Regions from separate parts of the Variovorax sp. P1_H2 genome, predicted to be linked through region 2. Evidence: riboswitches for the same ligand, from Rfam matches in the RefSeq annotation. Region 2 holds a riboswitch; the other holds the start of a gene.
The links. Region 2 has a riboswitch for glycine ahead of AC1D2E_RS13205 (FAD-dependent oxidoreductase). Riboswitches for the same ligand answer to the same signal wherever they lie in the genome.

Region 1 (6,781 bases), on a different contig from region 2:
CGCCGGTCGCGTGTCCCGGCAGGTAGGGCACCAGGTCTTCCACCACGCACACCGGGCCGACGCCGGGGCCGCCGCCGCCGTGCGGAATGCAGAAGGTCTTGTGCAGGTTCAGGTGGCTGACGTCGCCGCCGAACTCGCCCGGCGCCGCCACGCCGACCAGCGCGTTCATGTTGGCGCCGTCGACGTAGACCCGGCCGCCGTGCGCGTGCACGATCTCGCAGAGCTCCTTGACGCGGGTCTCGAACACGCCGTGGGTGCTGGGGTAGGTGATCATCACCGCGGCGAGCGTGGCGCTGTGCTTCTCGCAGGCGCGCTGCAGGTCGTCGATGTCGACGTTGCCGTCGGCGTCGCAGGCGGTCACCACCACCTTCATGCCGACCATCTGGGCGCTGGCCGGATTGGTGCCGTGCGCCGACGAGGGGATCAGGCAGACGTTGCGGTGCGTGTCGCCCCTGGCTTCATGGAAGGCCTTGATGGCGAGCAGGCCCGCGTACTCGCCCTGCGAGCCGGCGTTGGGTTGCAGGCTGATGCCCGCGTAGCCGGTGGCTTCGCAGAGCCAGGCGCGCAGCTGGGCGTCGAGCTGTGCGTAGCCATGCAACTGGTCGGCCGGTGCGAAGGGGTGGATGTTCGCGAACTCGGGCCAGGTGATCGGGATCATCTCGCTGGTCGCGTTGAGCTTCATGGTGCAGCTGCCGAGCGGGATCATGCTGCGATCGAGCGCGAGGTCCTTGTCGCTCAGGCTGCGGATGTAGCGCAGCATCGCGGTCTCGCTCTTGTGGGTGTTGAACACCGGGTGCGTGAGGAAAGCGCTGCTGCGGCGCAGGTCCTCGGGAAGGCGCAGCTGCGCCGTGGCGGCGATGGCGTCGAAGTCGGGTCCCCGCGTGCCGGCCGTTGCGAACAGTCTCCACAGCATCTCGACGTCGGCCCGGGTGGTGGTCTCGTCGAGCGAGAGGCCCAGGTGATGCTGCAGCCGATGGCGCAGGTTGACGCCGGCAGCCAGGGCCCGTTCGTGGATGGCCTGGGTGTCCTCGCCGGTTTGGATCGTGAGCGAATCGAAGGCCGTGCCGTTGACCAGCTCGCGGCCCATCTGTTCGAGGCCCTGGGCCAGCACCGCCGTCAGCAGGGCGACGCGCTGCGCGATGCGGCGCAGACCCTCGGGCCCGTGGTAGACCGCGTACATGCTGGCGACCACCGCCGGCAGCACCTGCGCGGTGCAGATGTTGGAGGTGGCCTTCTCGCGCCGGATGTGCTGCTCGCGCGTCTGCAGCGCGAGCCGGTAGGCCGGCTGGCCGTGGGTGTCGACGCTGACGCCGACCAGTCGGCCGGGCAGCGAGCGCTTGAACTCGTCGCGGCAAGCCAGGTAGGCCGCATGCGGGCCGCCGTTGCACATCGGCATGCCGAAGCGCTGGGTGGTGCCGCAGACGATGTCGGCATCCCACTCGCCGGGCGGTGCCAGCAGCGTCAAGGCCAGCAGATCGGCTGCCACGCAGAAGGCGGCTTCGCACTGGTGTGCATAGCCGGCGAGCGGACGCAGGTCGTGCACCTGGCCGGTGGTGGCGGGGTACTGTGCGAGCGCGCCGAAGAAGCCGCCGCTGGCCATCAGATGCGGCAGGGTCTCGGACGCGGTGCTGACCTTGACCTCGATGCCCAGCGGCGCGGCGCGCGTGCGGATCACCTCGATGGTCTGCGGATGGCAGTCGCCCGAGACCAGGAACACGTTGCTCTTGCTCTTGACGCTGCGCCGGGCCAGCGTCATTGCCTCGGCGGCCGCGGTGGCCTCGTCGAGCATCGAGGCGTTGGCGATCGCCATGCCGGTGAGGTCGCAGACCATGGTCTGGAAATTGACCAGCGCCTCCATGCGGCCCTGCGAGATCTCGGCCTGGTAGGGCGTGTAGGCGGTGTACCAGGCCGGATTCTCGAGCACGTTGCGCAGGATCACGCCGGGCGTGTGGGTGCCGTAGTAGCCCTGGCCGATGAAGCTCCTGGCCACCTTGTTCTTCGCCGCGATCGCCTTCAGCTCGGCCAGCGCGTCGGCCTCGGTGATCGGCGCCGGCAGCCGCATCGGGCGGCTGCGGCGGATTGCCGGCGGCACGATGCCGTCGATCAGTTCGGCGCGTGTGGTCGAACCGACCGCAGCGAGCATGGTCTGCTCGTCGTCGGCTTCGATGCCGATGTGGCGGGCGATGAATTCCTCGGCGTTCTGGAGGTCGCGCAGCGAGAGGTGGGAAGGCACGGGAGTCGGCATGGAGGGCTCGGGTGATGGTGCGGGAATCAGCTTTCGGCGGAGAACTTCTCGTAGGCGGTCCCGTCGAGCAGCGCCTCGAGCTGGGTCGGGTCGCTCATGCGCACCTTGAAGAACCAGCCCGCATCCATCGGCGCGCTGTTGGCCAGCGAGGGGTCGGCGCGCAGCGCCTCGTTGACCTCGGTGATTTCGCCCGAGACCGGCATGAAGACGTCGGCCGCGGCCTTGACCGATTCGACGACACCGGCGACGTCGCCCTGCGCGAAGCCCTTGCCGACTTCGGGCAGGTCGACGAAGACCACGTCGCCGAGCGCATCCTGCGCGTGCACCGTGATGCCGACGGTGACCAGCGCCGCGTCGGCTTCGGGGCGCACCCACTCGTGGTCCTTGGTGTACTTGAGGGTCATGGGAAGAACTCCTTGAAGAAAGGCTGGCTTGGAAAAATCGGGTGAGGGACTGTCAGCCCCGGTGGTAGCGGGCCGGCACGAAGGGCATCGTGCTGACTTCCATCGGCACCGGCTTGCCGCGCACCATGGCCTGGATCCGCGTGCCGGGCTCGGCATAGGCGAGCGCGACATAGCCCATCGCGATCGGCCGGTCGACGCTGGGGCCGAGCAGGCCGCTGGTGACCTGGCCGATGGCCAAGCCCTCGAAGGACTCGAGCACGGTGCCGTCGCGCACCGGCACGCGCTCCAGCGCCACCAGGCCGACGCGCTTGCGCTTCAGTGTCTCGTGGTCGAGATGGCCGGCCGTTCCATTGGCGGCGATGAGCTGCGCCAGCACCCGGGCCGCACCCGGGAAGCCGCCTTCGCGCGCTCCGCCGCTGCGCCGGACCTTCTGGATCGCCCAGCCCAGCGCGGCCTCGACCGGCGTGGTGCTTTCGTCGATGTCGCTGCCGTAGAGGCACAGGCCGGCCTCGAGCCGCAGCGAATTGCGCGCGCCCAGGCCGATCGGCTTGACCTCGGGCTGGGCCAGCAGCAGGCGGGCCAGCGCTTCGGCGTCCTTGGCGGCGACCGAGATCTCGAATCCGTCTTCGCCGGTGTAGCCGCTGCGCGTGACGAAGGCCGTGATGCTGCCGATCTGCACCGCGCCGCCGGTCATGAAGACGAAGCGCTCGACGCCGGGCGACAACCTGGCCAGCGTGGCCGCGGCCTGCGGGCCCTGGAGCGCGAGCAGGGCGTGGTCGGGCATCGGCAGCACCTGGCAGCGCTGGCCGATCCGGGCCTGGATGTGGGCGATGTCGGCCTGCTTGCAGGCGCCGTTGACGATCACGAACAGTGAATCGTTGCCTTCGTTGAAGAACATCAGGTCGTCGAGGATGCCGCCCTGTTCGTTCAGCAGCAGCCCGTAGCGCTGCTTGCCGGGCGCCAGCCCGATGACGTCGACCGGCATCAGGCTTTCGAAGGCGGCGGCGGCATCGGGCCCGGCCAGGCGCAGCTGTCCCATGTGGGAGATGTCGAACYGGCCCGCGGCCTCGCGCGTGTGCTTGTGCTCGGCCATCAGGCCGGTGGGATATTGCACCGGCATCGAATAGCCGGCAAAGGGCACCATGCGGGCGCCGAGCGCCAGGTGCAGGCCGTGGAGCGGGGTCTTCAGCAGATCGTCGGATGCGGCAGCCAAGGGCGGTTCTCCAAAAGGGGCAGTGCTTGTTCCATGGCGAGAAGCCATGGGCCACCCCTGCTGTCCGCTTTACCTGAGAGATTCGCCCCACGATCGGGGTTTGCTCCTTCGGTGGGCGGTGCGACGCGACTTTCGCGACCAACCGCCTCTCTCCAGCAAGGAAACGCCCTGAATTGGGGCGTCTTGTCAGTCCTTTTGCCTGAGCGTTCGGGCCCTTGGTTCGGGGGACCTGCGCCTTCGGCGGCCCCACCGCGGCGGGACGCTCTCCTGACCGTTGGAGTGTAAGGGAATCGGCGGGCCGCCGGCCGGCGACTTCAATGCACCGGCGACGCGGGGAGCAGTTTGTCGATGCGCTCGCGGATCGCCTCGGCGCGCGCGACGCCCGCCATCTTCTCGATCTCGTCGAGCATGGTGCTGGCGGTGGCCAGCATCGAGGTCCGGTCGCGCGCCGCCCGCAGCGCCTCGCGCAGGCGTTCGGCGAGCACCGGATCGCGGCGCACGAACATGCGCTCGCAGAGGTCGAACAGGAACATGCGCGTGGTGGCCATCGAGGGCTTGCCGTCGAAGGCGTCCGCCGCGACCGGCGCATCGTCGATCGGGCGGTCGCGGAGGTAGCCCTCCTGCACCAGGTGGCGCGCCACCCGGCCGGCTTCTTCGCGGCCGCCGAACAGCGCCCCGAAATCTGTCAAGGAGCGCTGGCCGTCGGCCATCAGCAGCAGGGCGCGCTCGCGCTGGCCCAGCGTGCGGCGGCCGGGCTGGAGCTCCAGGCGCGCTTTGTCGGTCTTGGTGAGGAACATGGATTGCGGTGGCGATCGGTAGACGAGCGCCGCAGCATGGAGCCCCCGCGTGACGGTTTGATGAAACCGCCCGCCCAGCCGCTATTTCGCGTAGACCAGATCACGCAACCCGAGCGAGATGCCGGGCACGTAGGTGACCACCATCAGGCAGGCCAGGATCACCAGCACGAACGGGATGAGGTACGGCACGATGCGGTCGAGCGAGATGCGTGCCACCGTGCAGGCCGCGAACAGGTTGACGCCGAAGGGCGGCGTGATCATGCCGAGCGCCAGGTTCACCACCATGACCAGCCCGAAGTGCACCGGATCGATGCCGAAGTGCTGCGCCACCGGCGCCAGGATCGGCGCCAGCACGATGATCGCCGCGCTGGTCTCGATGAACATGCCGATCACGAACAGGGCCGCATTGACGCCGAGCAGAAACATTGCCGGCGACTGCAGCACCTCCTGCAGCCAGCGGCCGATCGCGTCGGGCACGCCGGCGCGCGTGATCAGGAAGGCGAACAGGCCGGCGTTGGCGATGATGAACATGATCACCGACGAGGACACCACCGACTTGCGCAGCACCGCATAGAGTTCGGCCGGCCTGATCTCGCGGTAGATCAGCGTGCCGACGATCAGCGCGTAGAGCACCGCCACCGCCGACGCCTCGGTGGGCGTGAAGATGCCGCCGTAGATGCCGCCCAGGATGATCACCGGCATCAGCAGCGCCCAGCCGGCGCGCCAGGTCGCGGTGCCGACGCCGAGCCGGCCGTCGCCGTCGTTCTTGCCCAGTCCCTTGAACTTGCAATAGACGTAGACGAAGGCCATCAGCGCCAGGCTGATCAGGATGCCCGGGCCGAAGCCGGCGATGAACAGCTCGCCGATCGAGACCTCGGCGCTGACGCCGTACAGGATCATCGGGATCGAGGGCGGGATGATGACGCCGAGTTCGGCGCTGGTGGCCTGCAGCGCGGCCGCGTAGCCGACCGGGTAGCCGTGCTTGATCAGCGCCGGGATCAGGATCGCGCCGATCGCGAAGGTGGTCGCCACCGAAGAGCCCGACACCGCCGCGAAGATCATGCAGGTCAGCACGCAGGTCATCGGCAGGCCGCCCTGCACGCCGCCCACCAGGCTCTTGGCGAAGTCGACCAGCCGGCGCGAGATGCCGCCGGTCTCCATCAGGTTGCCGGCCAGGATGAAGAAAGGAATGGCGGCGAGCGGAAACTTGTTGATCGCGTTGAACATCTCCTTGACGGAAATCAGCATGTTCGCGTTGGAGGCCTGGATGCCGAGCACCGAGGCCAGGCCGATCGAGACGGCGACGGAGATGGTGAGTGCGAAGCACACCACCATGGTCGTGATCATCACGGCGGTCATTGAGCGGTTTCCAGTTCGTTGCGCTGCGGGTCGATCAGGTTGGCGATGATGCCGATGACGCAGAACAACCCGCCCACCGGCAGCGCCGCGTAGGCCCAGAACATCGAGACCGATTCGAGCCCGGCCATCGACTGCACGCTGCCGCGCTGCGCGTAGTCCCAGCCCCACCAGATGATGACTGCGATCAGGGTCAGCGCGGCCAGGCATACGACCCAGTCGAGCACCCGGCGGACCTTGGGCGGGCTCCAGCGGTAGAGCACGTCGACGCTGACCATCGCGCCCTGGCGGAAGGCGGTCGGGATGCCCATGAAGACCATCCAGATCAGGCTGATGCGGATCAGGATCTCGGACCATTCGGCCGGTTGTTCGAGGACGAAGCGGGTGACGATCTGGAACACGCCGAGCGAGGAGGCGACCACCAGCATGAAGCAGGCGATCGCCATCGCCAGGCCGGTGGTCCAGCGGTCGAGTGCGAGGAAGGCGGATTTCATAGGGGCATCAGGGATTCGAACGAAAAAGCGCCCGCCAGTGAGACTGAGCGGGCGCGCGCTGCCGCGAGAATGTCGCGGCCGCGGATGGCATTACTTGACGTCGCGGATCTTGTCGAGGTTGGCCTTGCCGAACTGCTTCTCGAACTCGGCGTTGACCGGTGCCAGCGCGGCGACGAACCTGGCCTTGTCGACGTTGTCGATCACAGTCATGCCCTTGGCGCGCAGATCGGAGACGCCCTTGGCATCGTCCTCGTCGACGCGAGCCCGGTTGG
Region 2 (6,781 bases):
CCGATGGTCCATGATGAAGCGGATCGGGCGCGGGCTGGCGGCCATCAGCAGCACCGCGTCGATGAAGCTCACATGGTTGCAGACCAGCACCGCCGGCCCGTCGGCCGGAATGTGCTCCTGGCCCCGGATGTCGAAGCGGTAGACGAAGTGCGACAGCACCCAGGCCACGAAGCGCAGCAGGTATTCGGGCACCAGCATGAAGATGTAGAAAGCGACCAACGCGTTGGCGATGCCGGTGAACAGGAAGATCTGGGGAATCGTGAAGTCCCCCTTCAGCAACGCCCCGGCGATGACCGAGCTGGCGATCATGAAGAGCGCATTCAGAATGTTGTTGGCCGCGATGATACGGGCCCGGTGGGTGGGCTGGCTGCGCATCTGGATCAGCGCGTACATCGGCACGCTGTAGAGCCCGGCAAACAGCGACAGCAGGCCCAGGTCGGCCATCACGCGCCAGTGCGCCGGCTGGGCCGTGAACGCGCCCAGCCCCAGCTGCGCCCCGGCCGGCAGCCCGCGCGAGGCGAAGTACAGGTCGATCGCGAAGACGCTCATGCCGATCGCGCCCAGCGGCACCAGGCCGATCTCGACCTGGCGCCGGCTCAGCGTCTCGCACAGCAGCGAGCCGGCGCCGATGCCGACCGAGAACACCACCAGCAGCAGCGAAGCCACCTGCTCGTCGCCATGCAGCACCTCCTTCGCGAAGCTCGGGAACTGGGCCAGGAAGACGGCGCCGAAGAACCACATCCACGAGATGCCCAGCAGCGAGCGAAACACCACCACGTTGCCATGCGCGAGCTTCAGGTTGCGCCAGGTCTCGCTGACCGGGTTCCAGTTGATCGCCAGGCCCGGGTCGGTGGCCGGGGCCGGCGGGATCGCCTGCGCCACCGCGCGTCCGGCCAGGGCCAGCAGCAGGCAGGCGACGGCCACGGTGGCATGGCCGACCTGCGGCAAGGCCACCAGAAGGCCGCCCGCGACCTGGCCCAGCAAGATGGCGACGAAAGTGCCCATCTCGACCATGCCGTTGCCGCCGGTGAGCTCGCGCGGCGCCAGCACCTGCGGCAGGTAGGCGAACTTGACCGGACCGAACAGGGTGGAGTGCAGCCCCATCAGGAACACGCAGCCGAGCAGCACCGCCGCGTCGGCCCGCAGGAAGCCCCAGGCGGCGATCGCCATGATCGCGATCTCCAGGTTCTTGACGAAGCGGATCATCTTCGTCTTGTCCTGCTTGTCGGTGAGTTGCCCGGCGGTGGCCGAGAACAACAGGAAGGGCAGGATGAACAGCGCGCCGATCGCCAGCCCCGCCATCGCCGGAGGCATCCAGTTCAGCTGCAGCTGGTAGGTCACCATCACCGTGAAGGCGAACTTGAACAGGTTGTCGTTGGCTGCGCCGGCGAACTGGGTCCAGAAGAAGGGCGCGAAGCGCCGCTGCCGCAGCAGCGTGAACTGGTTGGCGTGCGACGGCCCCTCGGGCTGGCTGGCGGATGCGGCTTCGGTGGTGGGTGTCGTCATTCGGGGGGGGGGCGGCGGACGGGGGCTTGGTCAGTTGAGGACAGAGCAAAAACTGCTGCGCAGTTTCTTGGTCTGTCCCGCAAGGTCTTAGTCAGTTGAGGACAGAGCAAAAACTGCTGCGCAGTTTCTTGATCTGTCCCGCAAGGTCTCAGGCGGTCAGGGGGGCGGCGTGCGAATTGTGCCGCAGCGTCTGCCGCCCCATCGTCTGCAAGGCGTGGAGCACCGGGAGCGCCGCCAGGGCCGCCGTCAGGTGCTTGAGGCTGTGGCCCGACAGCAGCTGGTGCGTCGCGGCGTAGATCGCGGGGTCGGCCAGCTCGAACAGCTGGGCCAGCGCGTAGAAGAACAGCAGCCCGCCGAGCTTGAGGCCGATGGCGCCGGCCACCGGGCGAACCAGCGCCAGCGCGAGCACCAGCGCCATGCCGCCGAACTGCAGCACCGCCCAGGGCCATGCGTTGCCGGTGCCATGGCAGACGGCCGCGGCCAGCAGCCCGCCGGCCAGCGTGAACCAGGCGGCCGTCCAGCCGGCGCGGGCGCTGACCCGCTCGCAGACCGCAAAGCCGACCAGCCCCGCGAAGGCCACCGCCATGCCGGCCCGATCCGCCGCCAGCCGCAGGTCGTCGGGCTGCAGGTGGTAGAAGGCCGACCCGAGCGCCGTGAGAACCAGGCCGGCGAAGAACATCCAGGCGCAGTCGAGCGCATTGACAGGCGCCGGCGCGACGGCCTGGGGCAGCGGTGCGGCGTCCTGCAGCTGGTCATGGGCGCGGTCCAGCCAGTGCAGGCAGCGCAGGCCCCAGAGGCCCAGCACGGCGAAAGGCAGGTTGCTCAACACGTTCACGGCGTTCGGCAGCGCGCGCCAGGACCGGCCATCGGCAAAGGCGGCCGCGCCCGGTGCCGGAACCGTGGGACCGAGTACCGCCGCGCCGACGAGCAGCACGGCCAGCGCCAGCAGGGCGTGTTCGCGGCGGGAGAGGGACGGCAGGGACATGGCAGGCTCCGATGGGTGCTCGAGGAGGTGGAATCTAGGTTGTCAACCCCTCGGACGGCATCGAGAATCGATACGGAGCACTTTTTCACCACCCCGGGTATCAATCCGCAATACTCCCTTCCGCCATGAGTACCACCGTCGACCTGGTCAATGCCCTCAAGAACGAACTCAAATCCGCCCGCATGACCTATGCCGACCTGGCCAAGTCGCTGGACATGGCCGAGTCCAGCGTCAAGCGGATGCTGGCCAAGGGCGACATGCCGCTGACCCGGGTCGACGCCATCTGCCGGGCCCTCAAGATCGACTTCGCCGAGCTGGCGCGCCGGGTGGCGGACGCGCAGCCCCTGCTCAAGGAGCTCACGCTCGAGCAGGAGAAGGCGGTGGTCAAGGACAAGAAGCTGCTGCTGCTGGCGATCTGCGTGCTGAGCCAGTGGACGCTGGAGCAGATCGTCGGCGCCTACCGGATCACCGAGGCCGAGTGCATCGGCTACCTGGCCCAACTGGACCGGATCGGCATCATCGAGCTGCGGCCGCTGAACCGCTACCGACTCAAGCTCGCCAAGACCTTCCGCTGGCGCCCGCACGGGCCGGTGATGGATTTCTTCCGCGAGAACGTGGTGCTCGACTACTACCGCGGCGGCTTCGACGGGCCGGCCGAGGGCCTGCTGCTGGTGCACGGATCGATCAGCAAGTCGCTGGCACCGGCCTTCCTCGACCGGCTGCAGCGGGTGGCCCAGGACTTTGCGCAGCAGCACCAGACCGACCAGAAACTGACCCCCAAGGAGCGCGAGGGCTACACCTTGCTGCTGGGCATGCGCAACTGGGAGTTCGAGCTGTTCACCCGCCTGCGCCGGGCCTGAAAAACACGGAAACCGGTTTCCTCTATAAAATCCGCCCAGCAGAAAAGCGGACGCTTCCGTCCCACCGATGGCGCAATCTCCCATGAACGCTCAGGTGAACCGCCCAAACCGCGGTTCAGGCACTGCCTCATTCGATCAATCGCCGACTGGAGAGCCACCACGCCAAGTGGTGCACCGAAGGAGCAAGCCCGCTGCCAGTGGCCGCGTGGTGAAACTCTCAGGTAACAGAGACAGGGGGAGCGGCAGTCTGAACCCCGGGTCTTGCCGCTTTTACAGTAAGCGCTAACGCCCGCCGTTCATGCCCTCCCAAAAGGATTCGGACATGCGCGTGGTTGTATTTGGCGCGGGCTTGCTCGGCGTGACCTCGGCCTACTATCTTCAACAGCTCGGACACGAAGTGACCGTGGTCGACCGGCATGCGACGCCGGCGGCCAAGGCACGCGGCCTGGCGACCGCAGCGCCGGCCGCAGCGGCATCGCCCCGGCGCGGCAGGAAGCTGTCCAGGCTGTGCAGCGGCATCCGTCGCGGCCTCTCCAGGCTGATGGACCGGGCCGTCGGCACGCCGGCCAAGCGCGATCCCCTCGACCATCTCGTGCGACTGGCGGCGTACAGCCGCAAGAGCGCGCGCGCCCTGCGCGACGAAGCCGGAGTGCCCCAGGGCTCGCGCTCGGCCGGCCTGATGAACATCTACACCGATCCCGAGGCCTTCCGGGTCCGGACGGCCGGCGCCACGCACTGGTCCAGCCTCGGCTGCGAGGAACGGCTGCTGTCGGCCGACGAAGCCATCGTCCTGGAACCGGCGCTGAAGGCGATGGGCGGCAAGCTGGCCGGAGCGACCCACGCGCAGGAAGACCCGGCGCGCGATCCGGCGCAGTTCGCCGCCAGCCTGGTGTTCCTGTGCCGCGCCGCCGGCGTGCGCTTCATGACGCGGCACACCGTGGTGTCGCTCAAGGAACGCAACGGCCGGATCGACCATGTCGAGCTGCTCGATGCCGCCGGCGAGCCGACCACTTTGCGCGCACAGGCCTACGTGCTGGCGCTGGGTGCGTCGAGCGTGCCGCACGCCGAAGACCTGGGCATCGACATGCCGCTGCGCTTCGTGCGCGAATACATCGTCACGATGCCGATCCTGAACCCTTCGCTGGCGCCGCGCATGCCCTTGCGCGACCGCCAGGGCAAGCTGCGCATCACGCGCATCGAAACGCCGGCCGGCGACCAGTTGCAGGTCCGGGCCGTCGTGCGGGCCGGGCTCGACGAAGAGGCCGAGCCCGACTCGGACCGCTTCCGGGCGATCGTGCGCCGCACCGAGATGCTGCTGCCCGGCGTCGCCGACGCCGCGCGGGCCAGTTTCGATACCGCCATGCACGCGGCCAGCACCAACCGGCTGCCGATGATCGGCAAGACCCGCCTCCCCAACCTGTTCCTGAACACCGCGCCCGGCGCTCGAACCTGGATCCATGCCTGCGGCGCGGGCAAGTCGATCGCGCGGATCGTCAGCGGACTTCGGCCCGAACTCGACTTCGCCTTCCGGCGCCCTTAGCCGCTACAATCCGCCCACTGCAGGAGAGCGGGCCCAGGGGCCCCACCGAAGGCGCAAACTCCCATAAACGCTCAGGTCGGCCCACGCGATGGGCTCGTACTGCAGTTCACTGTCAAAGCCGTCTGGAGAGCCATCACGCCGCGCGTGGTGCACCGAAGGAGCAAACCCGCTGCGGGCGCAGCGGGTGAATCTCTCAGGTACCGAGGACAGGGGGAGCGGCAACTTGGACGCACGGTCCGGTTGCTTTCGTTTCGACAGCATGCCGTCTCCGTTGCGTTCGAGCGCTGCAACCATCAAGGGTTCTCGATATGCGCGTGATCGTTCTTGGCGCCGGCCTGCTCGGCGTGACTTCGGCTTACTACCTCCAGCAACTCGGCCACGATGTGACCYTGATCGACCGCCAGGCCACGCCGGCGGCGGAAACCAGCTTTGCCAACGGCGGCCAGATCTCGGTCAGCCATGCCGAGCCCTGGGCCAACCCGGGGGCGCCGCTCAAGGTGCTGCAATGGCTCGGCAAGGAAGATGCGCCCTTGCTGTTCCGCATCCGCGCCGACATGCGCCAGTGGCTCTGGGGCCTTTCGTTCCTGCGCGAATGCACGCCGGCGCGCACCCGCCACAACATCGAGCAGATCGTGCGCCTGGGCACCTACAGCCGCGACACGCTGCAGCAGCTGCGGCGCGACACCGGGATCGACTACGACCAGCGCACGCAGGGCATCCTGCACTTCTACACGACGCAGAAGGAGTTCGACGCCGCGCTGGAGCCCGCCGAGCAGATGCGCGCGCTCGGCTGCGACCGGCGGGTGATCTCGGCCGACGAGGCCGTGAGGCTCGAGCCCGCGCTGTCGCACATCCGGCCGCAGCTGGCCGGCGCGACCTACACGGCCGAGGATGAATCGGGCGATGCCAACCGCTTCGCGCGCGGGCTGGCCGGGCTGGCCGAGGCAGCCGGCGTGCGCTTCCTCATGAGCCATACCGTGACCGCGCTGCGCGCAGCCGGCGGCCGCCTCGACCACGTCGAGGCGACCGACGACGAAGGCCGCTTCCAGCGCATCCGCGGCGACGCCTACGTGCTGGCGATGGGCTCGCTGAGCCCCCTCCTGGCCGCGCCGCTGGGCATCCGGCTGCCGATCTATCCGGCCAAGGGCTACTCGGTGACGATGCCGGTCCGGGACGCCTCCAAGGCGCACCAGGTCTCGCTGACCGACGACGAGTTCAAGCTGGTGTTCTCGCGCTACACCTCGGCCGCGGGCGACCGCCTGCGCATTGCCGGCACCGCCGAGCTCAACGGCTACGACCGCGACCTGAACCCCGTGCGCTGCGAGGCGATCGTGCGGCGCGTGGAGGAACTGTTCCCGGGCGCCGGCGACGCCTCCGCGGCCCAGTTCTGGACCGGGCTGCGCCCGGTGACGCCGAGCAACGTGCCGCTGATCGGGGCGTCCAGGCTTCCCAACCTGTTCCTCAACACCGGCCACGGCACGCTGGGCTGGACCCACGCCTGCGGCTCCGGCAAGTCGATCGCGCGGATCGTCAGCGGGCTGGCGCCGGAGGTCGATTTCGCCTTCACCGGTGCCCGCTCAGGGCTGTCCCCGACCCTGCAGCCGGCCTAAGCTCTCAGGCCGGCGCCGGGCCGCCCCAAGGCGGCCTGCGGCCCCCTCGGGGGGCAGCGACCCACACGCAGTGGGGGAGCGTGGGGGCCTTCAGTCATCGCCCGTGAAGACGGTCAGCACGCCGGTATAGCCGTAGAGGTGGTTGCGGGCGATCTCGCCGGCGGCGAAGAAGCCGACCAGCGGGACGTCGCCGAGCGCATGGCGCACGATCTGGAGCTCGGCGCCGGGGGCCCCGAAGTGCGGCCCGCCGCGGCCCGAGCAGCTGACGTAGATCGCGCCC

Region 1: it holds a riboswitch for glycine, as region 2 does, so the genes downstream of both, gcvT (glycine cleavage system aminomethyltransferase GcvT) here and AC1D2E_RS13205 (FAD-dependent oxidoreductase) in region 2, are expected to answer to the same signal.

Annotation. Positions count from the first base shown of each region.
Region 1 covers NZ_JBFUCJ010000022.1:17,809-24,589, forward strand. The annotation lists gene gcvP (aminomethyl-transferring glycine dehydrogenase) at 1-2,245, opposite strand, end outside; gene gcvH (glycine cleavage system protein GcvH) at 2,272-2,649, opposite strand; gene gcvT (glycine cleavage system aminomethyltransferase GcvT) at 2,702-3,862, opposite strand; glycine riboswitch at 3,913-4,028, opposite strand; glycine riboswitch at 4,044-4,142, opposite strand; gene AC1D2E_RS10495 (hypothetical protein) at 4,177-4,659, opposite strand; gene AC1D2E_RS10500 (TRAP transporter large permease) at 4,741-6,018, opposite strand; gene AC1D2E_RS10505 (TRAP transporter small permease) at 6,015-6,509, opposite strand; gene AC1D2E_RS10510 (TRAP transporter substrate-binding protein) at 6,600-6,781, opposite strand, start outside.
Region 2 covers NZ_JBFUCJ010000030.1:53,315-60,095, forward strand. The annotation lists gene AC1D2E_RS13190 (MFS transporter) at 1-1,506, opposite strand, end outside; gene AC1D2E_RS13195 (hypothetical protein) at 1,655-2,491, opposite strand; gene AC1D2E_RS13200 (helix-turn-helix domain-containing protein) at 2,617-3,351, shown strand; glycine riboswitch at 3,488-3,595, shown strand; gene AC1D2E_RS13205 (FAD-dependent oxidoreductase) at 3,650-4,891, shown strand; glycine riboswitch at 4,902-5,003, shown strand; glycine riboswitch at 5,004-5,111, shown strand; gene AC1D2E_RS13210 (D-amino acid dehydrogenase) at 5,200-6,501, shown strand; gene AC1D2E_RS13215 (FIST signal transduction protein) at 6,592-6,781, opposite strand, start outside.